DNA from 3 places in the Saccharothrix sp. NPDC042600 genome. Region 1 is predicted to be linked to each of the others. Evidence: riboswitches for the same ligand, from Rfam matches in the RefSeq annotation. Region 1 holds a riboswitch; each other region holds the start of a gene.
What was found. Region 1 has a riboswitch for glycine ahead of gcvP (aminomethyl-transferring glycine dehydrogenase). Riboswitches for the same ligand answer to the same signal wherever they lie in the genome.
Positions count from the first base shown of each region.

Region 2: linked by a shared signal. The riboswitch ahead of gcvH (glycine cleavage system protein GcvH) and the one ahead of gcvP (aminomethyl-transferring glycine dehydrogenase) in region 1 are both predicted to bind glycine.
Region 3: linked by a shared signal. The riboswitch ahead of gcvT (glycine cleavage system aminomethyltransferase GcvT) and the one ahead of gcvP (aminomethyl-transferring glycine dehydrogenase) in region 1 are both predicted to bind glycine.

Region 1 is NZ_JBEZBW010000099.1:297-9,839, reverse strand. It holds gene AB0A74_RS35240 (MFS transporter) at 1-727, opposite strand, end outside; gene AB0A74_RS35235 (hypothetical protein) at 995-1,243, shown strand; gene AB0A74_RS35230 (3-methyladenine DNA glycosylase) at 1,248-2,126, shown strand; gene AB0A74_RS35225 (substrate-binding domain-containing protein) at 2,225-4,009, shown strand; gene AB0A74_RS35220 (YafY family protein) at 3,985-4,959, opposite strand; gene AB0A74_RS35215 (DUF3224 domain-containing protein) at 5,022-5,423, shown strand; gene gcvP (aminomethyl-transferring glycine dehydrogenase) at 5,468-8,359, opposite strand; glycine riboswitch at 8,520-8,610, opposite strand; gene AB0A74_RS35205 (MerR family transcriptional regulator) at 8,742-9,308, opposite strand.
Region 2 is NZ_JBEZBW010000039.1:178-9,720, forward strand. It holds gene AB0A74_RS22730 (L-serine ammonia-lyase) at 1-1,339, opposite strand, end outside; gene gcvH (glycine cleavage system protein GcvH) at 1,346-1,726, opposite strand; glycine riboswitch at 1,874-1,965, opposite strand; gene ald (alanine dehydrogenase) at 2,165-3,271, shown strand; gene AB0A74_RS22745 (hypothetical protein) at 3,639-3,821, shown strand; gene AB0A74_RS22750 (hypothetical protein) at 3,827-4,213, shown strand; gene AB0A74_RS22755 (ABC transporter ATP-binding protein) at 4,262-5,407, shown strand; gene AB0A74_RS22760 (hypothetical protein) at 5,407-6,282, shown strand; gene AB0A74_RS22765 (ABC transporter ATP-binding protein) at 6,504-9,543, shown strand, end outside.
Region 3 is NZ_JBEZBW010000108.1:5,355-14,897, reverse strand. It holds gene AB0A74_RS36515 (3-hydroxyacyl-CoA dehydrogenase NAD-binding domain-containing protein) at 1-112, opposite strand, end outside; gene AB0A74_RS36510 (acetyl-CoA C-acetyltransferase) at 112-1,314, opposite strand; gene AB0A74_RS36505 (GNAT family N-acetyltransferase) at 1,370-1,813, opposite strand; gene AB0A74_RS36500 (acyl-CoA dehydrogenase family protein) at 1,920-3,068, shown strand; gene AB0A74_RS36495 (CaiB/BaiF CoA-transferase family protein) at 3,068-4,198, shown strand; gene AB0A74_RS36490 (hypothetical protein) at 4,588-4,749, shown strand; gene AB0A74_RS36485 (helix-turn-helix transcriptional regulator) at 4,941-5,429, shown strand; gene AB0A74_RS36480 (hypothetical protein) at 5,591-5,992, shown strand; gene AB0A74_RS36475 (DUF3817 domain-containing protein) at 6,014-6,316, shown strand; glycine riboswitch at 6,622-6,714, shown strand; glycine riboswitch at 6,715-6,819, shown strand; gene gcvT (glycine cleavage system aminomethyltransferase GcvT) at 6,922-8,022, shown strand; gene glyA (serine hydroxymethyltransferase) at 8,037-9,302, shown strand; gene AB0A74_RS36460 (hypothetical protein) at 9,386-9,543, opposite strand, start outside.

The DNA of each region.
Region 1 (9,543 bases):
CGAGCCCCAGCACCTCGTGCGCGTACAGCACCAGCAACGCCATCACGGCGCTGGCCGAGAACGACCCGAGCGCCACCGCGACCGTGATCGACAACAGCAACCGCGTCCGGACCAGGAACTTCAAGCCCTCCGCGATGTCCCGCAGCGGGTGCTTGTCCGACGGCGTCGCCGGCCGGGACGGGATGCCCCGGGTCAACGTCAGCGCGGTCAGCGCCGCCGCCACCGCCAACCCGGCCGGCGCGCCGAACCCCCACGCCACCAGCAGGCCGCCCGCCGGCGGCACGACGAACTGCACCACGCCCCGGTCGATCAGGATCAACCTGGTGTTGGCCGCCGCCAACCGGTCCGGCTCGACCACGTCCGGCACCAGCGCGCCGCTCGCGCCGTCGCCCAGCACCTGCGCCGAGGTCACCACGAACGCCACGCCCAGCAGCAACGGCAGGCTCAACGCGCCGGTGAAGCCCGCGACCGCCAACGTCACCGCCGCCGCGCACTGCACGGCGTAGGCCAGGCCCAGCACGGTCGTGCGCCGCGCCCGGTCGATCAACACCCCCGCGAACAGCGAGAACAACAGCCAGGGCGACTGCCCCACCACCTGCACCAACGACACTTCACGCGGATCGGTCGTGATCGACACCGCCGACAGCGGCAGCGCCGTCAACATCAACCCCTCCGCGACCGAACCCGACACCGCGACGGCCTGCAGCCGCGCCCACCCCCTAGACATGGGGACCACCCTGCCAACCCGGGTGGCGGTCGCCGAACGTTTTAGCGTGAGATGAACCGCGCCCTCCCGGTCGGCCGCCCGGCCGCTGGGGGAGACCGCGGCCGGGGACGCCGTCGGCCGCCTGGTCGGCCCGACCCGCGGCTCCTCACCTCGCTCGCGACATGCCGGTGGTGCCTGAGTTCCTGATCCCGACGCCGGGCGTGCGGTCCATGGGCATCGGACACCGAGCTGCACCCGGACGTCGCCGCGCGCCCCGACGGGGTCCGGGTGTCGGGGCGGCGGGTGGTGGCCGGCGGGCGGGACCTCGTGCTGGTGCCCTCGGCGTTCCCCTGGCCCGACGTCTACCTGACGGTGTCCGAGCCGGCCGTGCGGGCGGGCATCACGGTCGGGGCCGCGTCCCAGCACTTGAGCGTGCTGCGGGCCGTCGGGCTGGCCGCGAGCGCCCGCGAGGGGCGCGAGGTCGTCTCGCTGCGCACGGACCTCGGTCGGGCGCTGGTGGAGGGCGAAATACGATAGGGGCGTGGGGGTCGTCCTTCCGGAAGCCGAGTGGACCGCGCGCCGTGCTGCGCACGCGGCCCGGGTTCGTGCTTGGACGCGCCCGCACCACGAGCGCAAGGCGCGCGGCGAGAAGCACCCCGTGCTGGACTTCCTGTTCTCCTACTACTCGCACCGGCCGGCCCGGCTGGAGCGGTGGCACCCCGGGCCCGGCGTGGTGCTGGCGGGTGACGCCGCCCGGGACTACCTGCGGTGGCCGCTCTACCGGGAGACCCCCGAAGGGGTGACGCTGGACGTCGAGGCGTTCGCCCGCGAGCGGCGGGCCACGATCGGGTTCGCCCACCGCCTGCTCACCGCCACCGCCGCCCGCGCCCCGCGCCTGGGCTGCTTCGGCCTGCACGAGTGGGCCATGGTGTACCGGGCCGACCAGGTGCGGCACGAGGCGTGGCCGCTGCGGCTGGGCTCGCGCGGCACGGACCGCGTGGTCGAGTCGCACAGGATCCAGTGCAGCCACTTCGACGCCTTCCGGTTCTTCACCCCGGAGGCCCGCCCGCTCAACGCCGTCCAGCCCACCCGGGAGCGGCAGGTCGAACTGGAGCAGCCGGGCTGCCTGCACGTGTCGATGGACCTGTTCAAGTGGAGCTACAAGCTCGACCCGGCGACCCCGTCGGAGCTGATGGCGGACTGCTTCGACCTCGCCCTGCGGGTCCGTGAGCTGGACATGCGCGCCAGCCCGTACGACCTGGCCGGACTCGGCTACGCGCCGATCCCGGTGGAGACCGCCGAGGGGCGGGCCGAGTACGTGCGGCGGCAGAGCGCGTTCGCCGAGGCCGCGGCCCCGCTGCGGGCGGCGTTGATCGACCTCACGCGCACGTTCCTCGACGTGCCCGTAACGGCGTCATAACTCCACGTCACTTCACCCGCTTCCCAGATGTCACCTGTTAGCGTGACGCCGGTCGGGATTCGCCAATCCGTGAAGTCGGACGTTCGAGAGGGAAGACGATGTCTCGACACCGCGCGCTGCGGACGAAGGTGCGGCGCGGGATCGCCAAGTGGCCGGTCGCCATCGTGGGCGTGGTCGTGCTGCTGTTCCTCGGGTACTTCGCGTGGACGTGGGTCGCCGGGATCGTGGACCGGCGCGCCGCCGCCGTGGCCGGCGACTGCAGCGAGGGTGACGCGGTGCTGCGCGTGGCCGCCGCGCCCAGCGTCGCCGAGGCGGTGCGCGAGGTCGCGCGGGCGTGGACCCGCCAGCGCCCGGTCGTCTACGACCACTGCATCCGCCCCGAGGTGCAGGCGATCGACTCCGACCTGGTCCTCGAAGGGCTCACCCAGGGCTGGGACGAGGGCAAGCTCAACGCCAAGCCGCACGCCTGGGTCACCGACTCGACGCTGTGGGCCAACCGGCTCGGCGCGCAGAACCGGGCGTTGATCGGCGCGCAACCGGAGTCCATCGCGGCCAGCCCGGTGCTGCTCGCGATGCCCCAGGACGCCGCGTCGGCCGTGCAGTCCGGCGCCGGGTTCCGGTGGACCGACCTGCCCGACGTGACCACCGCGGCGGGCGGCTGGCAGCGGTTCGGCAAGCCCGAGTGGGGCGACTTCAAGATCGCCATGCCGGATCCGGCGACCAACGCCGCGACCGCGATGGCCGTGCAGTCCGCGCTGGCCGGCGCGTCCCCGGACGGCAAGGGCCCGGTCACCACCGACATGCTCGCGCTGGACCCGGTGAAGGCCACGTTGGGCCGGCTGACCGCCGCCAAGCCCGCGCAGACCCCAGCGACGACGTGGGAGGCGCTGTCGTCGCTGGCCGACAAGCCCGAGGTCAACGCGGCGGGCTTCGCGGCGGTGCCGGTGTTCGAGGTGGACCTGTACCGGCACAACACCGGCAAGGACAGCGGCACGCCGCCGTTGGCGCCGCTGTACGGGGTGGCGGCGGGCGGGCCGTCCCCGGTGGCGGACTTCCCGTTCGTGCCGCTCGCCGGCGACTGGGTCGGCGAGGCGCAGGTGCGCGCGGCGCAGGCGTTCCGCGAGTTCCTCCTGGAAGGCGAGCAGCAGAAGATGCTGGCCGCGGCGGGCCTGCGGGTGGACGCCACCACCGAGCGGCCCAAGCCGTCGCCGGGCCTGCGCTGGCCGACGATGACCGACAAGCTCGTCCCCGCCGACGCGAACACCACCCAGCAGATCTCCGCCGCGTGGGCCACCGCCGACAACGGCCAGGTGGTGACCGTGCTGGTGGACTCGTCCAAGTCGATGGGCGAGCCGGGCGGCGACGGCCGCTCCCGCGTGGAGTGGGTGAAGTCGGCGCTGACCGGGCAGATCAACCGGTCGGTGTCGGGGTCGCTGGGCCTGTGGGAGTTCTCCAGCGGGTTGGCGGGCGACAAGCCGTACCGGCAGCTCGTCGCGCCCGGCCCGGTCGTGGCGCAGAAGCAGCAGTTGCTGGACGGGGTCGCGGGCCTGCGCCCGCAGAACGCCACGCACCTGTACTCCAGCCTGGCCGCGCTCTACCGGCAGGCGGTCGCGGACTTCCAGGCGGGCAAGCGCAACCGGATCGTCGTGCTGACCGACAGCCCCAACGACGGCGGCCTCACCCTCGCCCAGCTCAAGGCGGAGCTGGCGGGCGCGAGGCAGGAGGGCCGCGAGGTCGAGGTGTCGATCATCGCGATCGGCAAGGACCCGGAGCGGCAGCCGCTGTCGGAGATCGCCCGGTCCACCGGCGGGACGCTGTCGGTGGTGGACGACGGTCGCGGGGTGGACGCGGCGCTGGGTCAGTTGCTGTCGGAGTCGCGGTAGCGGAGGGCGGTCGCCTCGATCCTGGCCTTGATCCGCTCGCGCAGTTCGGGTGGCGCCACGACCTCGGCTTCCGGGCCGAGCCGGAGCAGGTCCACCAGGGCGTGGTCGAGGGACTCGGTCGGGATCTCGACGGTGGTCCACTCGCCCCGCGGCACAACGCTTTCGAGCGCTCTGGACGCGGCGAGGCTGAGCAGCACCCGGGCCGCGCGCAGCCCGGCCTCGGTGACCTTGACGGTGACCCGCTCGGGATACATCCGCTCCTCGAACCGCTGGGACCACTGGGCCCAGAAGGTGGCGAGGTCGAAGGATTCGGGGCGCTGGAAGGGTTCGCCGGTCGGTTCGAGGGCTTCGACGCGCGCGACCCGGTAGGTGCGGGCCTGCCCGTCGGAGTCGGCGACGAGGTACCAGAGCCCGGCCTTGAGCACGAGCCCGAGCGGGCCGACGGTCCTCTCGACCACCTGGCTGCCCCACCGCCGGTACCGCAGGCGCAACGTGACCGGGTTCCACACGGCGTCGGCGATGGCGGCGAGGAACGGCATGTCCTCGCTCTGCCGGAACCACCCGCCGGCGTCGAGGTGGAACCTCTCCCGGATGCGCCCCGCCCGCGACCGCAGTTCCGGCGGCAACGCGGCGAGCACCTTGAGCTGAGCCGCCGCGACCACCGTGCCCAGCCCCAGTTCCGCGGCGGGACCGGGCATGCCCGCGAAGAACAGCGACTCGGCCTCTTCGCCGGTCAGGCCGGTGAGGCGGGTGCGGTAGCCGTCGAGGAGCCGGTAGCCGCCGGTAGGCCCGCGGTCGGCGTAGACGGGCACCCCGGCGGCGCTGAGCGCTTCGACGTCCCGGTAGACGGTGCGAACGGACACCTCCAGCTCGTCGGCCAACTCCTGCGCCGTCATCCGCACCCGGGTCTGGAGGAGCAGGAGGAGGGAGAGCAGACGTCCGGCGCGCATGGGTGTCATTGTGCGCTCGTTCCTGACAGGAGTTGTCAGGTTCGGGCGGGATGGTTGCCGTCATGGGTACCGCGAACGGCAACGCCGAGATGAAGAGCTGGGACGAGCGGACGTGGGACGGGAAGCGCTACGACGAGGTGAGCGGCCCGAAGCGGACGGCCGGGTCGATGGTGGTGGAGTACACGGGTGACCTGGAGGGGACGGGCGAGTTCCGGTTCCTGATGGACTACCCGGACGCGGAGTCGTGCCGGGCGGTGGGGTACGAGGTGGTGACCGGCGTGCTGGGCGGGCGGCCGGGGACGTTCGTGCTGGAGCATCGCGGCGGTTTCCGCGACGGGGTGTCGCGGGGGACGTTCACGGTGGTGTCGGCGTCGGGCGGGTTGACGGGGCTGACCGGGTCCGGGTCGATCACGTGGCACATGGGCGAGCCGGGGACCTACGCGTTCGAGTACTCGGTCAGCTGAAGCGCGACGGCCCCGTGCCGGGGCACGGGGCCGTCGTTCGTCGGTCAGTTGTCGTACGCCGAGAGCGGCGGGCAGGAGCAGACCAGGTTGCGGTCGCCCTTCGCGCCGTCGATGCGGCGGACCGGGGGCCAGATCTTCGGCGCGTTCGGGCCCGCCGGGAAGACCGCCACCTCGCGGCTGTACGGGTGGGTCCACTCGCCGGTCGTCACGCTGGCCGCCGTGTGCGGGGCGTTGCGCAGCGGGTTGTCGTCGGCGGGCCACTCGCCGGCGCCCACGCGGTCGATCTCGCCCTTGATCGCGATCATCGCGTCGATGAACCGGTCGATCTCGGCCAGGTCCTCGCTCTCCGTCGGCTCCACCATGAGGGTGCCGGCGACGGGGAACGACATGGTCGGCGCGTGGATGCCGTAGTCCGCCAGGCGCTTGGCCACGTCGTCCACGGTCACGCCGGTCGCCTTGGTGATCGGGCGCAGGTCGAGGATGCACTCGTGGGCCACGAAACCGCCCTCGCCGGTGTAGAGCACCGGGAAGTGCTCGTCCAGCCGCCGGGCCACGTAGTTCGCCGCCGCCACCGCGGTCAGGGTCGCGCGGCGCAGGCCGTCCGCGCCCATCATCCGCACGTACGCCCACGAGATCGGCAGGATCGACGCCGAACCCCACGGCGCGGCGCTGATCGGGCCGACGCCCGTCGCCGGACCGGCGGTCGGCTGGAGCGGGTGGTTGGGCAGGAACGGCGCGAGGTGCGAGCGCACGCCGATCGGGCCGACGCCCGGGCCACCGCCGCCGTGCGGGATGCAGAACGTCTTGTGCAGGTTCAGGTGCGACACGTCCGAGCCGAACTTGCCGTACTGCGCCAGGCCGATCAGGGCGTTGAGGTTCGCGCCGTCCACGTAGACCTGGCCGCCGGCGTCGTGCACCAGCGCGCACACCTCGCGCACGGTGTCCTCGTACACGCCGTGCGTCGACGGGTACGTGATCATGATCGCGGCGAGGTCGTCGCGGTGTTCGTCCACGACGACACGCAGGTGGTCCATGTCGATGTTGCCCTGGTCGTCGCACTTCACGACCACGACCCGCATGCCGGCCATGACGGCGGACGCGGCGTTGGTGCCGTGCGCCGACGACGGGATCAGGCAGACGGCCCGCTCCGCGTGGCCCTGCGCGCGGTGGTAGGCGCGGATCGCGAGCAGCCCCGCGAACTCGCCCTGGCTGCCCGCGTTGGGCTGGATGGACACGGCGTCGTAGCCGGTCACCTCGGCCAGCCAGCGCTCCAGGTCCTTGACCAGCGACAGCAGGCCCTCGGCGTCCTCGACGGGCGCGAACGGGTGCAGGTTCGCGAACTCCGGCCAGGTCACCGGCTCCATCTCGGCGGTGGCGTTGAGCTTCATCGTGCACGAGCCCAGCGGGATCATGCTGCGGTCCAGCGCGACGTCCTTGTCCGACAGCTTGCGCAGGTAGCGCAGCATCGCGGTCTCGGAGCGGTGGGTGTGGAAGACCGGGTGGGTCAGGTAGTCGCTGGTGCGGCGCAGGTCGGCGGGGATCGCGTCGGCGGTGTCGAGGTCGAGGCCGTCCACGTCGGAGACGGTCACGCCGAACGCCTTCCACACCTTCTCCAGGTCGCCCCGGGTGGTGGTCTCGTCGCACGCGATCGAGACGGTGTCGGCGTCCACCTGCCACAGGTTGACGCCCAGGTCGCGGGCGGTGGCGACGACCTCGGCCGCCCGGCCCTCGACGCGGGCCCGCACGGTGTCGAAGAACTCGCCGTGCACGACCTCGACGCCGTTCTCGCACAGGCCCGCGGCGAGCACGGTGGCCAGGCGGTGGGTGCGGGTCGCGATGGCGCGCAGGCCGTCGGGGCCGTGGTAGACCGCGTACATCGACGCCATCACGGCCAGCAGGACCTGCGCGGTGCAGATGTTGCTGGTGGCCTTCTCGCGGCGGATGTGCTGCTCGCGGGTCTGCAGCGCGAGCCGGTAGGCCAGGTTGCCGTCCGCGTCCACGGACACGCCGACCAGGCGGCCGGGGAGCTGGCGCTCCAGGCCCTGGCGGACGGCCATGTACCCGGCGTGCGGGCCGCCGAAGCCGATCGGCACGCCGAAGCGCTGGGTGGTGCCGACGACGACGTCCGCGCCGATCTCGCCCGGCGGGCGCAGCAGCGTCAGGGCCAGCAGGTCCGCGGCGAACACGGCGTGCGCGCCGGCCGCGTGGATCTCCTCCACCAGCGCGGCGTAGTCGCGCACGACGCCGGACGCGCCCGGGTAGGACAGCAGCACGCCGAAGAAGTCGCCGCCCAGGCCCAGACCCTCCAGGCCCTGCGACAGGTCGGCGGTGACGATCTCGATGCCCAGCGGCTCGGCGCGGGTCTCGATGACGGCCAGCGTCTGCGGCAGCGTGTCGGCGTCCACGACGAACTTGGCGGACTCGCTGCGACCCGCGCGGCGGACCAGGGTCATCGCCTCGGCGGCGGCGGTGGACTCGTCCAGCATGGACGCGTTGGCCAGCGGCAGACCGGTCAGGTCGCCGACCATGGTCTGGAAGTTCAGCAGCGCTTCGAGGCGGCCCTGGGAGATCTCGGGCTGGTAGGGCGTGTAGGCCGTGTACCAGGCGGGGCTCTCCAGGACGTTGCGGCGGATCACCGGCGGGGTGTGGGTGCCGTAGTAGCCCATGCCGATCATCTGGGTGAGCGGCTTGTTGCGGGCGGCCAGGGCGCGCAGCTCGGCCAGCGCCTCGGTCTCGGTGGCGGGCGCGGGCAGGTCCAGCACCAGTTCGCGTTCCCGGATCGACTCGGGCACGGCGCGCTGGGCCAGTTCCTCCAGGGAGCCGACGCCGATGACGTCCAGGATGCGGGCCAGCTCGGCGGGCCGGGGGCCGACGTGCCGGTCGGCGAAGGGGGTGCCGTGCTCAAGGGCGGCGAGGGGGATGCGGTCCTGCGTCATGGAAGGCGCCTTTCGGGCTACGGACACACTTCTGCCGTTGCCCTCCCCCTCTGTCTTCTGCCCGTTCTCGTCGGGCGCCTGAGAGCTTCACCCGGTCCACGTGCGACCGGGCTTGCACCGTCGGCGGGGTCCACGTGCCCGACCCGCTTTCCAGAGGCGTCTCACCCGTGCGGTCCTTGCGCCTGAGAGGTTCCGGGGAGGATTTGCTCCTTCGGCGCCGAGACTGGCTCGGACTCTCCCGCACGGGATAAAGCGACTACGCGCGAATCGTACCCGGCGGGTGAACGACAACCGTCACGGACGCGACGCGGATCTCACAGGTTTGGCGCGGCGGGGGAGCGGGTACCAGCCGCTCGTGCCGCTCGCGCCGTGGACTCCGGGGTCAGCCGATGGCCCGCGTCCGCCTGCGCCGGGACAGCTCGTCGTTGGGGGTCTCGTCCACCGCGAGCCCGTCCGCGCGTTCGGCGGGGAACTCGTGGATGGTGCCGCTGATCTCCCGCATGGCGCCGCTGACCGCGATGCCGAACACGCCCTGGCCGCCCTGCAGCAGGTCCACGACCTCCTCGGGCGACGTGCACTCGTAGACCGTGGTGCCGTCGCTGAACAGCGTGATGCGGGCGAGGTCCTGGACGCCGCGGCGGCGCAGGTGGTCGACCGCGACGCGGATGTTCTGCAGGCTCACGCCGGTGTCGAGCAGCCGCTTCACGACCTTGAGGACCAGGATGTCCTTGAACGAGTAGAGCCGTTGGCTACCGGAGCCGTGGGCACTCCTTATCGTCGGGTTGACCAGGCCGGTGCGGGCCCAGTAGTCGAGCTGGCGGTAGGTGATGCCCGCGATCTGGCACGCGGCCGGGCCGCGGTACCCGACGAGTTCGTCCGGCAGCGAGGAGTCCGGGAACAGCTCACCCTGTTCGCCGGTTCCGGCCCGGATGGGCGCTTCCTCGACCACGCCTGCCTCCCCTCGGTCCGGCCACGACTGGCCGGCGACCAACGTGAAGCCGCCCCGGTGCCCGAATCACACCGTGGCAATTCACCTGAGTTCGACGGTAAGACCGCCTAGGGGGCAGGTCAACGCGACGCGCTGAGCGTGTCGCGTCTCAACCTCAGGTTGAGGTTGAGAGAGACGGGCGTCGTAAGCCATTCGGGTGACGTTTAGTGATCGTTTAGCGGACAGGCGCTGACTT
Region 2 (9,543 bases), on a different contig from region 1:
GTCCGCCTCGCGCCGTCTCCTTGTACTTGACCTTCATGTCCTTGCCGGTTTCGCGCATCGTCTTGATCACCTTGTCCAACGACACGAAGTGCGAGCCGTCTCCGCGCAGTGCCATCCGGGCCGCCGTGATGGCCTTGATCGACGCCAGCGCGTTGCGTTCGATGCACGGGATCTGCACCAGACCGCCGATCGGGTCGCAGGTCAGGCCCAGGTTGTGCTCCATCGCGATCTCGGCCGCGTTCTCCACCTGCTCCGGCGTCCCGCCGAGCACCTCGGCCAGTCCGCCCGCCGCCATGGAGCACGCCGAGCCGACCTCGCCCTGGCAGCCGACCTCGGCGCCGCTGATCGACGCGTTCTCCTTGAACAACACGCCGACCGCACCGGCCGTCAGCAGGAACCGCACCACGCCGTCGTCGGACGCACCCGGCACGAACCGGGTGTAGTAGTGCAGCACCGCCGGCACGATGCCGGCCGCGCCGTTGGTCGGCGCGGTGACCACCCGGCCGCCGGCCGCGTTCTCCTCGTTCACCGCCAGGGCGAACAAGGTCACCCAGTCCATCACCCGCAACGGGTCGGTGGCGTAGTGCTCGGCCGCCAGGCGCTGGCGCATCTCGGCCGCGCGCCGGCGCACCTTCAAGCCGCCCGGCAGCACGCCGGTCTCCGTGCAGCCCCGTTCGACGCACTCCTGCATGACGCCCCAGATGTGGAGCAGGCCCGAGCGGACCTCCTCCTCCGTGCGCCACGACAGCTCGTTGGCCAGCATGACCTCGGAGATGGACAGGCCCGTCTCCCGCGTCCGGGCCAGCAGTTCGTCGCCGGTCTTGAACGGGTGGGCCAGTTCGGTCTCGTCGGCCTTGATGCGGTCGGTGCCGGTGGCGTGCTCGTCCACCACGAAACCGCCGCCCACGGAGTAGTACACGGCCTCGTCCAGGACCTCGTCCCCGGAGTACGCCGTGAAGCTCATCCCGTTGGGGTGCAACGGCAGCGACTTGCGCCGGTGCATCACCAGGTCGGTGTCCTCGACGAACGGGATGTCGCGCACCCCGCCCAGGAGCAGCCGGCGGGACGCGCGGATCTCGGCCACGCGCCCTTCGGCGGCCGTCGGGTCCACTTCCTCGGGCTTGTGGCCCTCCAGGCCCAGCAGCACGGCCTTGGGGCTGCCGTGCCCGTGCCCGGTGGCGCCCAGCGAGCCGAACAGCTGGACGTGCACCCGGTCCACGGACGTCAGCCGGTGCCCCAGGCGCGCCACGAACATCGTCGCGGCGCGCATCGGGCCGACCGTGTGGGAGCTGGACGGCCCGATGCCGACGGAAAACAGGTCGAAGACGCTGATCGCCACGGCGGGTCAGTCCCCGGTCAGTTCCGCGTACTTGCCGGCGGTGAGCAGGCCCGTCGCGTCCTCGACGCGCACCTTGAACAGCCAGCCCGCGCCGTACGGGTCGTTGTTGATCAGCGACGGGTCGTCGGCGGCGGCCTGGTTGACCTCCACGACCTCGCCGCTGACCGGCGCGTACAGGTCGCTCACGGACTTGGTCGACTCCAGCTCGCCGCAGACGTCGCCGGACTTCACGCGCTCGCCGACGTTCGGCAACTGGACGAACACGATGTCGCCCAGGGACTCCGCCGCGTAGGACGTGATGCCGACCGCCACGGGGTCCTGGGTACCCGGCGCCCAGTCGACCCACTCGTGCTCGGCGGTGTAGAGCAGGTTCTCCGGAAAAGTCATGTCAGCGCTCCTGAAGCCACGGTCGGTCGGATCCCCACTCTGTCCTGGGACCTGAGAGCTTCGCTGTGCGGCGTCGCGACGGTGGAACCGTCGATCGGGCACAGCTTGCACCGTGGGTGCGCGCGTGAGCACGCTTTCCAGAGTCGCCTCGCCCGAGCGGTTCTCGTTGCCTGAGAGTGTGCGGGGTACTTGCTCCTTCGGCGCCCCGGACGTGCCGGGGACTCTCCCGCTCGGGTTCCGGCGCCGGGAGGGCGCCGCGGCCGATGTTCAGTTGGGCGGTCGCGAGCACGCTAAGTCGTCGGCGTGACGGGTGTCAACGAGCGTCCAGTCTTGTTCACTCGACACAAACCCACCCCTGCCGGTTAGTGCCGCTCGCACGATGACAGTGGATTCGGAGTACCGGACCTTTGGCGTAACAACGGCTGAAGGAGCCCCACCGTGCGGATCTCAGTACCCCGCGAGATCAAGAACCACGAGTACCGCGTCGCGCTGACCCCCGCCGGCGCCCACGAGCTGACCCTGCGCGGCCACGACGTGTTCGTCGAGGCGGGCGCGGGGCTCGGGTCCGCCATCACCGACGAGGAGTACCTCGCCGCCGGCGCGAAGGTCCTGGCCACCGCCGAGGACGTGTGGGCCGAGGGCGACCTGGTGCTCAAGGTCAAGGAGCCGATCGAGCGGGAGTACCCGCTGCTGCGCAAGGGCCAGACCCTGTTCACCTACCTGCACCTGGCGGCGGACCGGCCGTTGACCGAGGCGCTGATCGCGTCCGGCACGACCGCGATCGCCTACGAGACCGTGCAGACGGCGAACGGCGCGCTGCCGCTGCTGGCCCCGATGTCCGAGGTGGCGGGTCGGCTCGCGCCGCAGGTGGGCGCGTTCTCGCTGATGAAGCCGTCCGGCGGCCGGGGCGTGCTGCCCGGTGGCGTGCCCGGCGTGCACCCGGCGCGCGTGGTCGTCATCGGCGGCGGCGTGGCGGGCCTGAACGCGGCCACGATCGCCGTGGGCATGGGCGCGGACGTGGAGATCCTCGACACCAACGTGGACCGGCTGCGCCACATCGACGCCCTCTACCGCGGGCAGCTGCGCACCGTCACGTCCAACCGCTACTCGGTCGAGCAGGCCGTGCGCGAGGCCGACCTGGTCATCGGCGCGGTGCTGGTGCCGGGCGCGAAGGCCCCGAAGCTGGTGTCCAACGAGCTGGTGGCGCAGATGAAGCCCGGCTCGGTGCTGGTGGACATCGCGATCGACCAGGGCGGCTGCTTCGCCGACTCCCGCCCGACCACCCACGCCGACCCGACCTACCAGGTGCACGAGTCGGTCTTCTACTGCGTGGCGAACATGCCGGGCGCGGTGCCGCGGACCTCGACGTACGCGCTGACCAACGTGACCCTGCCCTACGCGGTGGCCCTGGCCGACAAGGGCTGGCAGGCGGCGCTGCGCGCGGACAAGTCCCTGGCCCTGGGCCTGAACGTCCACGACGGCCTGCTGACGAACGAGCCGGTCGCGCAGGCCCACGACCTGACCTACACGGCGTTCGAAGTCTGAGAACGCCATCCACGAAGAAGGGGCGTCCACCAGCACGGTGGGCGCCCCTTCTCGCGTCTTCGCCACGTAAAACGCGACCCGCTCAACCAGCCTGGGGGTCACTGGGAGCGGGTCGCGCAGCACCAATCTTAGCGGGGTCCGGCGGGCCGTGCCCAGCCACCCCAGCCATCTGCGCGCAATTCTTGACCCAACAGGACACGTTCTGTGTCCTCCCTCAAGCAATCGAGTGAATTCGGCGGGTAACGGGTAAGTCACGACGCCCGGTCGGCCGATGCTCACAGCGGAACCCCTTCGCCGTCACGCAGCGGGGTCGTCCGCTCGCGTGGCGTCGCCGCCGCCGCCTGCCACACCTCCGATCGGAGCGCACATGGCTGAACCACAGGGCTGGATCGACTGCCACGACCCCTTCGGCCGGGACCGGTCCATGACCGTGCTGGTCGAGGACGACCGGGTCCTGCTGGTCGCGCCGCCGGGCGAGTCGGCTGTGATGTCGGTCACCCAGACCCGCAGGCTGCACCGCCTGCTGGACCAGGCCGCCGACAGGATGTGAGCGGGGTGGACGAGACGTTGCGCGCCGCGGTGCTGCGCCGGCTGGCCCAGTTGGACGAGGTCGTCGAGCGGGGCGCCGCCGAGGCCCTGGTGCCGCTGGCGCGGGCCGAGATCAACCGGCTGGCGGACTGCTGGCGGCTGCTGCTGACCGTGCACCAGCCCGATTCCGACGGCCGCTGCCGCGCCTGCCCCGGCGTGCTGCGGCACCGGAAGTGGCCGTGCCAGGTGTGGAACATGGCCCACCAGCACCTCATCGGCGAGGGCCTGCCGCACCGCGAGCGGCGCAAACCGCTGCGCAACCCGTTCCGGCACGACACCGGTCGCCAGGACAGCGAGCCGACCACCGAGATCCCGGTCGTGGTGTCGAAACCGCGACATGCCCTCCCCGACTGACCCTCCTAAGGCAGGATGGCGCGCACAGGCGCTATCCAGGAGGGACGCGTGCACGACGGCAGTGGCCGCATCGTGGTGCAGGGCTTGACCAAGCAGTTCGGTCCGGTCGCAGCGGTGCAGAATCTCAGCTTCACGGTGGAACCGGGGTCCGTGACCGGCTTCCTCGGACCGAACGGCGCGGGCAAGACGACCACGCTGCGGATGTTGCTCGGCCTGGTGACCCCGACCGCGGGCCACGGCCTGATCAACGGCCGGCCGTTCCACCAGCTCGGCAACCCGGCGCGGGTGGTGGGCGCGGTGCTGGAGGCGCAGGGCTTCCACCCCAAGCGCACGGCCCGCAACCACCTGCGGGTGTACGCGTCGGCGATCGGCGTGCCGGACCAGCGGGCCGACCAGGTCCTGGGCCTGGTCGGCCTGGGCCAGGCGGCCGACCGCAAGGCGGGCGGCTTCTCGCTGGGCATGAAGCAGCGGCTGGCGCTGGCCACCGCGTTGCTGGGCGACCCGCAGGTGCTGGTCCTCGACGAGCCCGCGAACGGCCTGGACCCGGAGGGCATCGCGTGGCTGCGGTCCTTCCTCCAGTCCTTCGCGCGCAGCGGGCGGACCGTGCTGATCTCCAGCCACCTGCTCGCCGAGGTCGAGCAGACCGTGGACCAGGTGGTGATCATCTCGCGCGGCCAGACCATGTACTACGGGCCGCTGGCCAACCTGCGCGACTCGCAGCAGAGCCGGGTGCTGGTGCAGCCGTCCGACACGGGCGCGCTGGTCGCGGCGCTGCAAGCGGACGGCGTGACGGCGCTGGAGCAGCTGCCGGACGGCCGGATCGCGGTGACCGGCGTGGAGAGCAAGCAGGTCGCCGACCTCGCGTTGAAGGCGGGCGTGTCGATCTACGGCATCCAGGAGGAGAAGGCCGACCTGGAGCAGCTGTTCTTCCGGCTCACCAACGGCCAGTACGCGGCGTCGGGCCCGAACCAGTACGCGGGGCAGCCGCAGGGCAGCGGCTACTACGCGCCGCCGGCGGGCTACCAGCAGCCGGGCTACCAGACCCCGCCGCAGGGCTACCAGCAGCAGCTCCCACCCGGTTACCAGCAACCGCCGACACCACCGCCGGGGTACCCGCAGCAACCCAACCCGTACCAGCAGCAGAACCCCTACCAGCAGGGTCAGGGCCAGGGCGGACTCGGGGGCGGTGCGTGATGCTGGGCAACCTGATCAAGTCGGAGTTCCGCAAGACGACCACCACCAACCTGTGGTGGGGGCTGATGATCCCGACCGTGCTGATCGCCCTGGGCTGGGCGCTGGTCACGGGGCTCATCGGCAAGGGCCTGATGGACACCATCAACTCCTCCGACGCCGAGGAGCTGACCACGATCATCGGCATCGACCCGTCGCAGTGGAAGGTGTCGCTGTTCGGGATGGCCCGCAGCATCAACGTGGCGACCATCTTCCCGATGATCTTCGGCGGCCTGGCGATCGCGAACGAGATCAACCGCAAGACGATCACCACGACGTTCCTGACCGCGCCCAACCGGGTGTCGGCGCTGAGCGCGAAGCTGGTGGTCTACGTCCTGTGGGGCGCGATCTACGGCATCGCGATCGTGGCGTCGGTGAGCATCGGCATCGCGATCACCTCGGACGCGAACACGCTGCCGGACGCGGCCGGGTGGCTCGCGCTGGCGGGCGTGGGCGTGCTGTCGTCGATCCTGATGACGATGTTCGGCGTGGGCGTCGGGGCGCTGCTGACCAGCGTCGTCGGCACCACCGTGGTGCTGCTGCTCTACATGCTGATCGTCGAGAACGGCATCCAGTTCGTGCTGGGCATCCAGGGTCTGCCGGAGGTCATCGGCTTCCTGCCCAACGGCGCGGTGAACGGGTTGACCGGCTCGGTGGCGTCGTCGCTGTTCCTCTCGACGGCGGGCGTGGTGCCCGAGGACCTGGTGGACGTGATCCGGGCGTTCGCGGGCGCGTTGGGCGCGTTCGACTGGTGGCTGAGCGGGTTGATCTTCCTGGCGTGGACGGCGATCTTCTTCCTGGGCGGCTGGGCGGCTACTCAGCGCAAGGACATCACCTGATCCGGTGATCTTGAACGGCTCATGGTTGTGTTGAATTGCCGCGACTCCGTCGCGGCGGGCGAGGCCGCCTGGAAGTCGGCCCATCGCGCCGCGGCCTCGCGGGGCCGACCTCGGGTTGGTGGCGTGACAGGCCGACGCGGCCTCGCGGGGCCGACCCTGGGGGGAGAAACGCGGCGCGATGGGCCGACGCGGCCTCGCGGGGCCGACCTAGGGTTGGTGGCGTGACTACTCGCCAGGGCTGGATCCGCCGCCTCGCCACCGCCTGCTGGAAGCACCGGGCGCTCGTGGTGTGGTCGGTGCTGGCCGCCGTCGTCGGGGTGGGCCTGCAGGCCGTCGGCCCGCTGCTGATCAAGCTCGCGGTGGACGACGCGATGGCGGGCCGCACCGACCGGTTGGCGGTGCTCGCCACCGTGCTCGTCGGCCTGGAGCTGCTGACGTTCGGCACGGCGTTCGTGCGGCGGTTCCTGGGCGGGCGGCTGGCCGTGGACGTGCAGCACGACCTGCGGCAGGCCGTGTTCCACGCCGTGCAGCGGCTCGACGGGCCCAAGCAGGACGCGTTGCGCACCGGGCAGGTGGTGTCGCGGTCGATCACCGACCTCCAGCTGGTCAACAGCCTGCTGTCGATGACGCCGCTGGCGTTCGGCACGGTCGTGTTCGCCCTCGCGGCGCTGGTGGCGATGTTCTGGCTGTCACCCCTGCTCACGCTGATCGCGCTGGTCGTGGTGCCCGCCGTCGCGCTGGTGGCGGGGCGCAGCCGGCTCACGCTGTTCCCGGCCACGTGGTCGGCGCAGCAACGGGCGGCGGACGTGGCGCAGCACGTCGAGGAGACCGTCACCGGCGTGCGGGTGGTCAAGGGGTTCGGGCAGGAGGAGCGCGAGGTCGCGCGGCTGGAGGAGCGGGCGCGGGTCCTGTTCGCCGAGCGGATGCGGGCCGCGCGGCTCACGTCCCGGCCCACCGCGACGCTGACGGCGCTGCCGTTCGTGGGGCAGGTCGCGGTGCTGGCGCTGGGCGGGTGGCTGGCGCTGCGCGGTGACGTGTCGCTGGGCACGTTCCTGGCGTTCGCGACCTACGTGGCGAACCTGGTCGGGCCGACGCGGCTGCTGTCGAGCCTGATGGTCACGGCGCAGTTGGCGCGGGCGGGCGTGGAGCGGGTGTACGAGCTGATCGACTCGCAGCCCGACGTGGTGGACGGGTCGGCGGAGGTGCCGGCCGGCGCGGTGTCGGTGGAGCTGGACCAGGTGACCTTCGGGTACACGCGCCGCGAGCCGGTGCTGTCGGACGTGTCGCTCAAGGTCGCGCCGGGCGAGACGCTGGCCGTGGTGGGCACGGCGGGGTCGGGCAAGTCGACGGTGTCGCTGCTGCTGCCCCGGTTCTACGACGTGCACGCGGGCGCGATCCGGGTCGGCGGGGTGGACGTGCGGGAGCTGCGGCTGGAGTCGTTGCGGCGCGCGGTGGGGGTGGTGTTCGAGGAGGCGTTCCTGTTCTCCGACACCGTGCGGGCCAACATCGCCTACGGGCTGCCGGACGCGTCCAACGAGCAGGTGGAGGCGGCGGCGCGGGCGGCCGAGGCGCACGGGTTCATCTCGGCGCTGCCCGACGGGTACGACACGGTGGTCGGCGAGCGCGGGCTCACGCTGTCGGGCGGGCAGCGGCAGCGGGTGGCGCTGGCCCGGGCGCTGCTGTCCGACCCGCGGGTGCTGGTGCTCGACGACGCGACGTCGGCGGTGGACGCGGCCACCGAGGCGGCGATCCACCACACGTTGGCGCAGGTCACGGCGACGCGGACGACGATCGTGATCGCGCACCGGCGGTCGTCGCTGGCGCTGGCCGACCGGATCGCCGTGCTGGACGCGGGCCGGGTGGTCGACGTGGGCACCCACGACGAGCTGCACGAGCGGTGCCCGCTGTACCGGGAGCTGCTGGCGGGTCCGGGCGAGGCGATCGAGCAGGTGGACCCGCGCGCGGACGTGGCGCTGGAACCGGGCCCGGACGGGGTGACCCCGGAGCTGTGGCCGTCGTCGGACGAGGACGAGCTGGCCGTGCGGGCGGCGAACCGCGCGGCGGGCGCCGCCCGGGTGCCCAAGGGCCCGCGCGGCGGCGGCGGCACGTCCGCGCTGCTCGGCGGCACACCGCCCACCCCGGAGCTGATGGAGCGGGTGCACGCGCTGCCGCCGGCACCGGAGCGGCCGGTGCTGCACGGCGAGGACCCCCGTGCGCCCGACCCTGGGTTCCGGCTGCGCACGCTGCTGCGGCCGGTGCGCTGGGCGATGGTCGGCGTGGGCGGGTTGCTGGTGGTCGACTCGGCGCTGGCGGTCCTGCTGCCGAACCTGGTGCGGCTGGGCGTGGACCGGGGCGTGCTGGGGCACGACGCCGGGTGGCTGTGGCTCGCGGCGGGGATCGGGCTGGTGCTGGTCGCGCTGGGGTGGGTGTCGTCGGCGGCGGGCACGGTGGTCACGTCGCGGGTCGGCGAGCGGCTGCTGTACCTGCTGCGGGTGCGCAGCTACGCGCACCTCCAGCGGTTGGGGCTGGACTACTACGAGCGCGAGATGGCCGGTCGGATCATGACCCGGATGACCACGGACGTGGACGCGCTGTCGAGCTTCCTGCAGACCGGGTTGACCACGTTCGTGATCAGCGTGCTGACCGTGGTGGGCATCGCCGTGGCGCTGGTGGTGACCGACCCGTCGCTGGCGCTGGTGGCGCTGGCCGTGCTGCCGGTGCTGGCGGTGGCGACGGTGATCTTCCAGCGGCTGTCGTCGCGGGCGTACGCGCAGGCGCGGGAGCGGATCAGCGCGGTGAACGCGGACCTGCAGGAGAACGTGACCGGGCTGCGGGTGTCGCAGGCGTACACGCGGGAGGCGAGGTCGGCGGAGGCGTTCGCGGAGCGCAGCGACGCCTACCGGCGGTCCCGGATCCGGGCGCAGCGGTACATCGCGACGTACTTCCCGTTCCTGGCCCTGCTGTCGGGGGTGGCGCAGGCGGCGATCCTGGTGGTCGGCGCGTACCGGGTGGCCGAGGGGACGCTGTCGCCGGGCGTGCTGCTGGCGTTCGTGCTGTACCTGGGGTTGTTCTTCGCGCCGCTGTACCAGTTGTCGGGCGTGTTCGACGGGTACCAGCAGGCGCGGGTGGGCCTGAGCCGGATCGGCGACCTCCTCCGTACCCCGACCAGCGTGCCGCCCGCGCCGGAGCCGGTCGCGGTGCCGCGGCTGCGCGGCGAGGTCGAACTCCGCGACGTGACGTTCGCCTACCCCGGCACGTCCC
Region 3 (9,543 bases), on a different contig from region 1:
CCGCCTCGCCCATCGCCTCGTGGTACTCGGCGTTCATCACGTTCGCCGAGCCCGACATGTCCATGGTCAGCGTGACGACGCCCTCGTCGTCGCGCTCGAAGTGGATAGCCATCAGACCCTCTCGATGATCGTCGCGATGCCCATGCCGCCGCCCACGCACAGCGTGGCCAGGCCCCGGCGCAGGTCCCGGCGCTCCAGCTCGTCGAGCAGGGTGCCCAGGATCATGCAGCCGGTCGCGCCCAGCGGGTGGCCCAGGGCGATCGCGCCGCCGTTGACGTTGACCTTGTCGTCGGGCAGGTCCAGCTCGCGCTGGAACTTCAGCACCACCGACGAGAACGCCTCGTTGATCTCGAACAGGTCGATGTCCTCCACCGACAGCCGCGCCTTCTCCAGCGCCTTGCGCGCCGCCGGGGCCGGGCCGGTGAGCATGATCGTCGGCTCGCTGCCGACCACCGCGACCGACACGATCCGCGCCCGCGGGGTCAGGCCGAGGTCCTGCCCGATGCGGGCGTTGCCGATGAGCATGGCCGCCGCGCCGTCCACGATCTGCGACGAGTTGCCCGGCGTGTGGACGTGCCGGATGCGCTCGACGGACGGGTAGCGGTCGATGGCCACGGCGTCGAAGCCCAGGTCGCCGTGGAACTGGAAGGACGGCTTCAACCCGCCCAGGCCCTCCAGCGTGGTCTCCGGCCGGATCGCCTCGTCGAAGTCGAGCACGACCGTGCCGTTCTGGTCCACCACCGGCACCAGGGACCTCTCGAAGTAGCCCTTGTCGCGCGCCAGCGTGGCCCGCTGGTGGGAGCGCAGCGCCCACGCGTCCACGTCCTCGCGGCTGAAGCCCTCCAGCGTCGCGATCAGGTCCGCGCTGATGCCCTGAGGCACGAAGCTGGTGCGCAGGTTGGTCTCCGGGTCGGCCGCCCACGCGCCGCCGTCCGAACCCATCGGCACCCGCGACATCGACTCCACGCCGCCCGCGACCACGAGGTCCTCGAACCCCGACGCCACCTTCGCCGCGGCCAGGTTCACCGCCTCCAGGCCGGACGCGCAGAAGCGGTTGAGCTGCACACCCGCGGGCCGCAGGTCCCACCCGGCCGCCAGCACGGCGGTCCGGGCGATGTCCGAGCCCTGCTCACCGACCGGCGACACGACCCCGAGCACGACGTCGTCCACCACCGACGTGTCCAGGTCGTTGCGCCGCGCCAGCGCGTCGAGCACCCCGGAGGCGAGGGTGATCGGCTTGACGCTGTGCAGCGAACCACGCTTTCCCCTGCCACGCGGTGTGCGCACCGCGTCGAAGATCAAGGCTTCGCTCATGCTCCCACGGTAGGCAGCGGGGACGGCCAAGCCCATGACCGCGCGGAGTGACTTATTAGCTCACCGCGAGCTGCATGACCTCGTCCTCGCCGGAGAAGCCGAGCCGCTCGTAGAGCCGCCGCGCGGCCAGGTTGCCGCGGAACACCCTCAGCTGCACCCGCCGCCACCCGTGCTCACGGGCCCACGCCACCACGTCGCGGACCAGGGCCTCGCCGACACCCCTCTTCCGGAACGACGGTTTCACCCACATGGAGTAGAGGTACAGCACATCGTCGTGGTCCTCGTGGGGCACGCCCGCCACGAGCCCGGCCGGATCCGGAGCCTCGGCCACGACCTTCACCCCCCACCTCGGGTGCAGCAGCTCGCGCCACCGGTCCTCGTCGTAGCCCTGCTCCCGGGACAGGGTGGAGCCGAACGCCTGCGGGTCGCTGGCCAGCGCGGTGAGCCTCAGGTCGCGCCAGGTGACCCAGTCCCCGGGGGACAGCCTGCGGAGCTTCATGACCGCAGTGTTGCGCACCACCCTGACAATTGCGCTCACGATCTCGGGGCGACTGTGGGTGCGGCGGTCATGGCGGGTGGCCGCCCGCGGTGGGACCGTCGGTGACATGCCTACTCGCCGTTCACCGTGGATGACGGACGACCTGGACCAGCTGCGGCAGCTCGCCCGGACGTTCTTCGAGAAGGAATCGGTCCCCCACCACGAGCGCTGGGCCGCCCAGAAGCAGGTGGACCGGGACTTCTGGACCAAGGCGGGCGACCTCGGCCTGCTGTGCCTGTCCATCCCGGAGGAGTACGGCGGGGGCGGCGGCACGTTCGCGCACGAGGCGGTGCTGCTGGAGGAGCAGGCCCGCGCCGGCGACAGCGCGTGGGGCAACAGCGTGCACAGCGGCATCGTGGCGCACTACATCAACGCCTACGGCACCGAAGAGCAGAAGCAGCGCTGGCTGCCCAAGCTCGCCGGCGGCGAGTTCGTGGGCGCCATCGCGATGACCGAGCCCGGCGGCGGCTCGGACCTGCAGAACATCAAGACCCGGGCCATCCGGCGTGACGACGAGTACGTCATCAACGGCTCCAAGACCTTCATCACCAACGGCGCGCAGTGCGACCTGGTCGTCGTGGTCGCCAAGACCGACCCCGGCCAGGGCGCGACCGGCATCTCCCTGCTGGTCGTGGAGACGGCGTCGACCCCGGGCTTCCGGCGCGGCCGGGTGCTGGACAAGATCGGGCTGAAGGGCCAGGACACCGCCGAGCTGTTCTTCGACGACGTCCGCGTGCCCGCCGCCAACCTCCTCGGCTCGTCCGAGGGCCAGGGCTTCATCCAGCTCATGCAGCAACTCCCGCAGGAGCGGCTGATCATCGCGGTGGCGTCCATCGCGGGCATCGAGGCCGCCGTGGACCTGACCGTCGAGTACGTCAAGGACCGCACCGCGTTCGGCCGGGAGCTGATCAAGTTCCAGAACACCCGGTTCACCCTCGCCGAGTGCGCCACCGAGGCCCGCGTGACCAGGGCGTTCGTGGACGAGTGCATCGAGGCGCACCTCGCGGGCCGGCTGGACGTGCCCACCGCGGCGATGGCCAAGTGGTGGTCCACCGAGCGGCTGTGCCGGGTCGTGGACGAGTGCGTGCAGCTCTTCGGCGGGTACGGCTACATGACCGAGTACCCCATCGCCCGCGCCTGGGCGGACGCGCGCGTGCAGAAGATCTACGGCGGGACGAACGAGATCATGAAGGAAATCATCGCGAGGTCCCTCTAGTGGGCGGGCCGCTGGCGGGGCTGAAGGTCGTCGAGCTGGCGGGCCTCGCGCCCGCGCCGTTCGGCTGCATGGTGCTCGCGGACCTGGGCGCGGACGTGGTCCGGGTGGACCGGGTGTCCGGCGGGCCGGCGGTGCCCGGCGACGTGCTCGGGCGCGGTCGGCGGTCCATCGGCGTGGACATCCGGCGGCCGGAGGGCGCGGAGCTGGTGCTCAAGCTGGTGGAGCGCTCCGACGTCCTGGTGGAGGGCTTCCGGCCGGGCGTGACCGAGCGGCTGGGCATCGGGCCGGCCCAGTGCCTGGCGCGCAACCAGCGGCTGGTCTACGGCCGGATGACCGGCTGGGGCCAGGACGGCCCGCTGGCCGACCGGGCGGGCCACGACATCAACTACATCGCGCTCGCGGGCGCGCTGGAGCCGATCGGCCGCGCCGGGCAGCCGCCCACGGTGCCGCTCAACGTCATCGGCGACTTCGGCGGCGGGGGGCTGCTGCTCGCGTTGGGCATCCTCGCGGCCCTGTACGAGCGGGAGCGGTCCGGGCGCGGGCAGGTCGTGGACGCGGCCATGGTGGACGGCGCGGCGCTGCTGACGACGTTCCTGCACGGCATGAAGGCCGCCGGCGCGTGGGCCGGCGAGCGGGGCACGAACCTGCTCGACGGCGGCGCGCCGTTCTACGACGTTTATGCCACAGCGGATGGAAAGTTCGTCAGCATCGGCGCACTGGAGGAGAAGTTCTACGCGGATCTGCTGGTGTTGCTGGGGTTGGCGGACTCCGACGTGCCGAACCGGCACGACCCGGCCCGGTGGCCCGCCCTGCGGGCCCGCATCGCCGAGGCGGTGGCCACCCGGACGAGGGACGAGTGGGCGGCGCTGGCGGAGGGCACCGACGCGTGCCTGGCGCCCGTGCTCGCGCCCGACGAGGCCCCGGCGCACCCGCACAACCGGGCGCGCGGGACGTTTGTCGAGGTCGCAGGCCTGGCTCAGCCGGGACCCGCGCCGCGCTTCGACCGCACGCCGGCCGCCGGACCGTCCGCGCCGCCCGCCGCGGGACATCACACGGACGAGGTGCTGGAGTTCCTCGGACTGGGTGAAGCGGATATTGCGGAACTGCGACGGACCGGTGTCGTGGGTTGATGCGAAAAGGGTGCGACAAATCGTCCGGAGTGGTGCCGGGAAATGGGACGGCCGTACCTCGGCCTAATGACACGCCGTGGGTGTGTCGCGCAAGTGGGTGATGTGCTCAAGATTGCCGACGATGTGGCTGAACCTCGGTGCTCGTGCCTGGGGGAGTGGGGGCGAGTGGCCCGCACCCTGGTCATCGGCGGGCGCCGAGGGGCGCTTGATCGGCCGTTCGGGTGATGCGGGTCACCGCCCACGCGGGGCAGTGCGTCCTCTTCTACGCCCGGTCGTGGGATCACGGCGGGTTCCGGACCCATCGTCCGGGTGAATGAGGGACCATGTGGGCGAACCCGGCGGGCACGCGGCCCGTCGCCGCGCACCTGTGAACGGACGGAGAGACACCGGTGAACGTCAAGAAGGTGGTGACGCTGGCGGCCGTCGCGCTGCTGCTGTTCCTCCTGATCACCCAGCCCGACCAGTCCGCCGAGGCGGTGAAGACGGCCCTCGGGTGGCTGCGCCAGGGCGCCGAGTCGATCATCACGTTCGTCCGGAGCCTGTTCAACTAGTCCCCGCCGCGGGTGCCCGGTGGTCTGCTCACCATCCGTGACGGTTGGCCTCCCTCGTTGGACCGTCTGGGTGGAATGAGGGCTATAACGTGCTGGTAACAGGGTTTTTGACAAACCGGGGTCTAGCGGTTGTCGGTACCCGCTAATACGGTGCGCTGCATTGGCTGATCTTCGACCGACGAGGAGGCAGAATGGTCGAGGACTCCGGAGTCGACGAGCTGCTGCGGCAGTGGGCGGCCGAGCGCTCGGACGACGCCGAGCTGCGCGAGGTGAACCGGATCAAGGACGAGTGGCTGGCCGAGGCCCCGCCGTCCGCCCCGGGCATCCCCGTGCAGCGGGCGAACGGTGGACCGCGGGGCCTGGTGAAGGTCGAGTCCGCGGATCCGGCCTACGTCGCGGCGATGCGGAAGCGGGCGCCCGAGGTGCCCGAGGTCCTGCTGGCCGCGGCAGCGAGCTACTGGCAGCTCGTGGGCGACCTGTCCGAGGCGGAGGCGTGGTGGGACGCGGGCATCAGCCCGTTGGACCAGCGCGCCCTCGACTACCGGGCCGCCGGGCTCACGCCCGCCGACCTGGGACGTCGGCTCGGGCCGATGACGGTGCTCCAGCACCTGCGTCGGGGCAGCGCGGCGGCGTGGTGCGTCGCCAGGCTGCAGCGGCAGCGCCGGGACGGCGTTGCGTGATGTCGGGCGCGCCACGCGCGAGCGTGGCGCAGCGCAAGGGCGTCGCGCGGTGAGGGCGCGACGTGGTCGGGACTAGCGTGATCCGGGAGGGCGGGCTCCTGTGCGGGGAGCCCATCCCGGTTGGGGGTCGCCCCGTCGGTGGCCCGAAGTACCCTTGAGTCGTGCGCAGCGGCCTCATCACCCCCCAACGTGTGGCGATCGCGGTCGTGTGCGTGCTCTCGCTGGTGGTCTGCTGCGGTCTCGCCTACTGGCAGTGGGAGCGGTTCTCCCAGGCCGGGGGGACCTTCCAGAACCTCGGTTACGTCTTCCAGTGGCCCCTGTTCGGCCTGTTCCCCGCGTTCATGGTGTGGCGGATGCGCAAGCTCGCCGCCCAGCGGCGCGCGGCGGACGCCGCTGTGGGCGCGGACACGTCGTCGCAGGTGGCGGGGGAGCCGGTGGCCGCGCCGTCGGAGCCGGTCGTTACCGTGGACCCCGTCAGGACACCCGCGCACGACGACGAGGACGACGAGCTGGCGGCCTACAACCGCTACCTCCGCGAACTCCACGCGCGGGACCAGCGGTGAGCGAAGGCGGTCGGTAGGGCGATGAGCGGTGCGTTGGGCCGGTTCCGGTTCATGGCTTACGTGGTCGGTGTGGGCCTGCTGCTGCTCGTGGCCGCGATGGGCGTGAAGTACCTCGGCGACCAGGACGGCATGATGAAGGTCGTCGGCCCGGTCCACGGCTTCCTCTACGCGATCTACCTGGTGATCACGGTGGACCTGGCCCTCAAGGCCCGCTGGTCGCTCAAGGGCACCGCGCTGGTGCTGCTCGCCGGCACGATCCCGTTCGTGTCGTTCTACGCCGAGCGCAAGGTCGTCGAAAGCGTGAAGGCCGAGCGCGCCCTGTGACCACGCCGGCCGCCACCCCGGGTCGGGCCGCCGCCACCTCCGCGTCGGCCGCCGCTACGTCCGGTCGGGCCGCTGCCACACCTGGTCGGGTCGCTACGAGCCTCGGGCGGGCCGCCACCTCAGGTCGGGTCGCCGCCACACCTGGTCGGGCCGCCACGAGCCTCGGTCGGGCCGCCGCCACCTCCGGTCGGGCCGCTTCCGCGGCGGTCTCGCGAGCGTCGGCCGCGCCCGTGGTGACCGGGTTCGTGTTGACCGGGCCGACCAGGCACAACTAGCGTCTGGCGGTACCAACTGAACACGGCCGTCGATGTCGCGCGGGAGAGTCCCCACCCACTACGGGGCGCCGAAGGAGCAACTCCTCCCCGGAATCTCTCAGGCACAGCTACCGCCCGACGAAGGCAACTCTGGAAAGCAGGCGCCAGCGCCTCGCCCACGGTGCAAGCCGCCCCCGCCGACGTGCGGGGTCCCGGCGAAGCTCTCAGGCTCATGACAGAGGGGGAGGCTCACTCGGACGAGGAGTCTCGATGGACCGTGTCATCCTTCGTAGCGGCAGGCCGACCCACCCGGTCGGCGCCACTGCCGTGCCCGCCATCAGGGAGGACCCCGTGGAAACCCGCCGGACGCCGCTGCACGCCGAGCACGAGGCGCTGGGCGCCCAGTTCACCGACTTCGCGGGCTGGCGGATGCCGCTGCGCTACGACAGCGAGCTGGCCGAGCACCACGCCGTGCGCACGTCGGCGGGCCTGTTCGACCTGACGCACATGGGCGAGATCGTCCTGACCGGCCCGCAGGCCGGCGCCGCGCTCGACCACGCGCTGGTCGGCCACGCGTCCGCGATCGGCGTGGGCCGCGCCCGCTACACCATGATCTGCCAGGCCGACGGCGGCGTGATCGATGACCTGATCGTGTACCGCACCGGTGACCAGGAGTACCTGGTCGTCGCCAACGCCTCCAACGCCGCCGTCGTCTTCGCGGCCCTGCGGGAGCGCGCCGAGGGCTTCGACACCACCGTCGAGGACAAGTCCACCGACTACGCGCTGCTGGCCGTGCAGGGCCCCAAGGCGGTCGCCATCCTGGCGGGCCTGACCGGGACGGACCTGGCCACGGTCAAGTACTACGCCTCCTACCCGACCGAGGTGGCCGGCCGGCCCGCGCTGCTCGCCCGCACCGGCTACACCGGCGAGGACGGCTTCGAGCTGTTCCTCGACCCCGCCGACGCCCCGCACGTGTGGCAGGCGCTGCTCGCCGCCGGCGAGCCGCACGACCTCAAGCCCGCCGGCCTGGGCTGCCGCGACACCCTGCGCCTGGAGGCCGGGATGCCGCTGTACGGCAACGAGCTGAGCACGTCCCGCACGCCCTACCACGCCAACCTGGGCCGCGTGGTCAAGCTGGACAAGCCGGACGACTTCGTGGGCCGCGAGCCGCTGGCGAAGGTGGCCGAGGCGGGCGTCGAGGCCAAGCTGGTCGGCCTGAAGACCGAGTCCCGCCGCGCCCCCCGCCACGGCTACGCCGTGCTGGACGCCGAGGGCAACGCGATCGGCGAGGTCACCAGTGGCGCGCTGTCGCCGACGCTGGGCTACTCCGTGGCGATGGCCTACGTGCCGCCCGCGCACGCCGAGCCCGGCACCAAGCTGTCCGTCGACGTCCGGGGCCGGCAGGAGCCCGTGGAGGTCGTGTCGCTGCCGTTCTACAAGCGCAACTCGTAGGGAGAAACCCCACCATGTCCGAGCACTTCAACACCTCCCTCGCGGAGTTCGACCCCGAGGTCGCCGAGGCGGTCGCGGCCGAGCTGCGCCGGCAGCAGGGCACGCTGGAGATGATCGCGTCGGAGAACTTCACGCCGGTGTCGGTGCTCCAGGCGCAGGGCTCGGTGCTGACCAACAAGTACGCCGAGGGCTACCCGGGCCGCCGCTACTACGGCGGGTGCGAGAACGTCGACGTGGTCGAGCGGCTGGCCATCGCGCGGGTCAAGGAGCTGTTCGGCGCGGGGTTCGCCAACGTGCAGCCGCACTCGGGCGCGCAGGCCAACGCGTGCGCCATGTTCGCGCTGCTCCAGCCCGGTGACACGATCCTGGGCCTGGACCTGGCGCACGGCGGCCACCTGACCCACGGCATGCGGATCAACTTCTCCGGCAAGCTCTACAACGTCGTGCCCTACCACGTGTCCGATGTGGACGGTCGGGTGGACATGGCCGAGGTCGAGGCGCTGGCGCAGGAGCACAAGCCGAAGCTGATCGTGGCCGGCTGGTCGGCCTACCCCCGCCAGTTGGACTTCGCGGAGTTCCGCCGGATCGCCGACTCGGTGGGCGCGTACCTGATGGTGGACATGGCCCACTTCGCGGGTCTCGTGGCGGCGGGCCTGCACCCGAGCCCGGTGCCGCACGCCCACGTCGTCACCACGACCACGCACAAGACCCTCGGCGGTCCGCGCGGCGGCGTGATCCTGACCAACGAGGCGGACCTCGCGAAGAAGATCAACTCGGCGGTGTTCCCCGGCCAGCAGGGCGGTCCGCTGGAGCACGTGATCGCGGGCAAGGCGGTGGCGTTCAAGCACGCCGCGTCGCCGGAGTTCGCCGACCGCCAGCGCCGCACGGTCGAGGGCGCGAAGATCCTCGCCGAGCGGCTGTCGCAGCCCGACGCGGCGGCGGCCGGCGTGAAGGTGCTCACCGGCGGCACGGACGTGCACCTGGTGCTGGTGGACCTGGTGGCCTCGGAGCTGGACGGCAAGCAGGCCGAGGACCGCCTGCACGAGGTCGGCATCACGGTCAACCGCAACGCGGTCCCCAACGACCCGCGCCCGCCGATGGTGACCTCGGGCCTGCGCATCGGCACGCCCGCCCTGGCCACCCGCGGCTTCGGCGCGGCGGACTTCGCGGAGGTGGCCGACATCATCGCGACCGCCCTCCAGCCGGCCGCGGACCTGTCCGAGCTGCGCTCGCGCGTCGAGGTGCTGGCCGCGAAGCACCCGCTCTACCCGAACCTGTGAGGGTTCCGCCGACCCGCTGAGCGAGGCGACACATGACCCCCGGCCCAACCCCAGGCCGGGGGTCATGTTCTTCGGGGGTGGACTCAGGCTCCGGAGGGCGCCGCCACACCGGGCGGCAGGCACTCCACGTTGCGCTTGCCGTCGGGCTGCACGACGAACCACGTGCCGCCCACGCCCTGGCCCTTCCACTGGCCCGGCGCCTCGTCCTTCGAGTACGTGTAGAGCGCCCAGCCGGCCAACG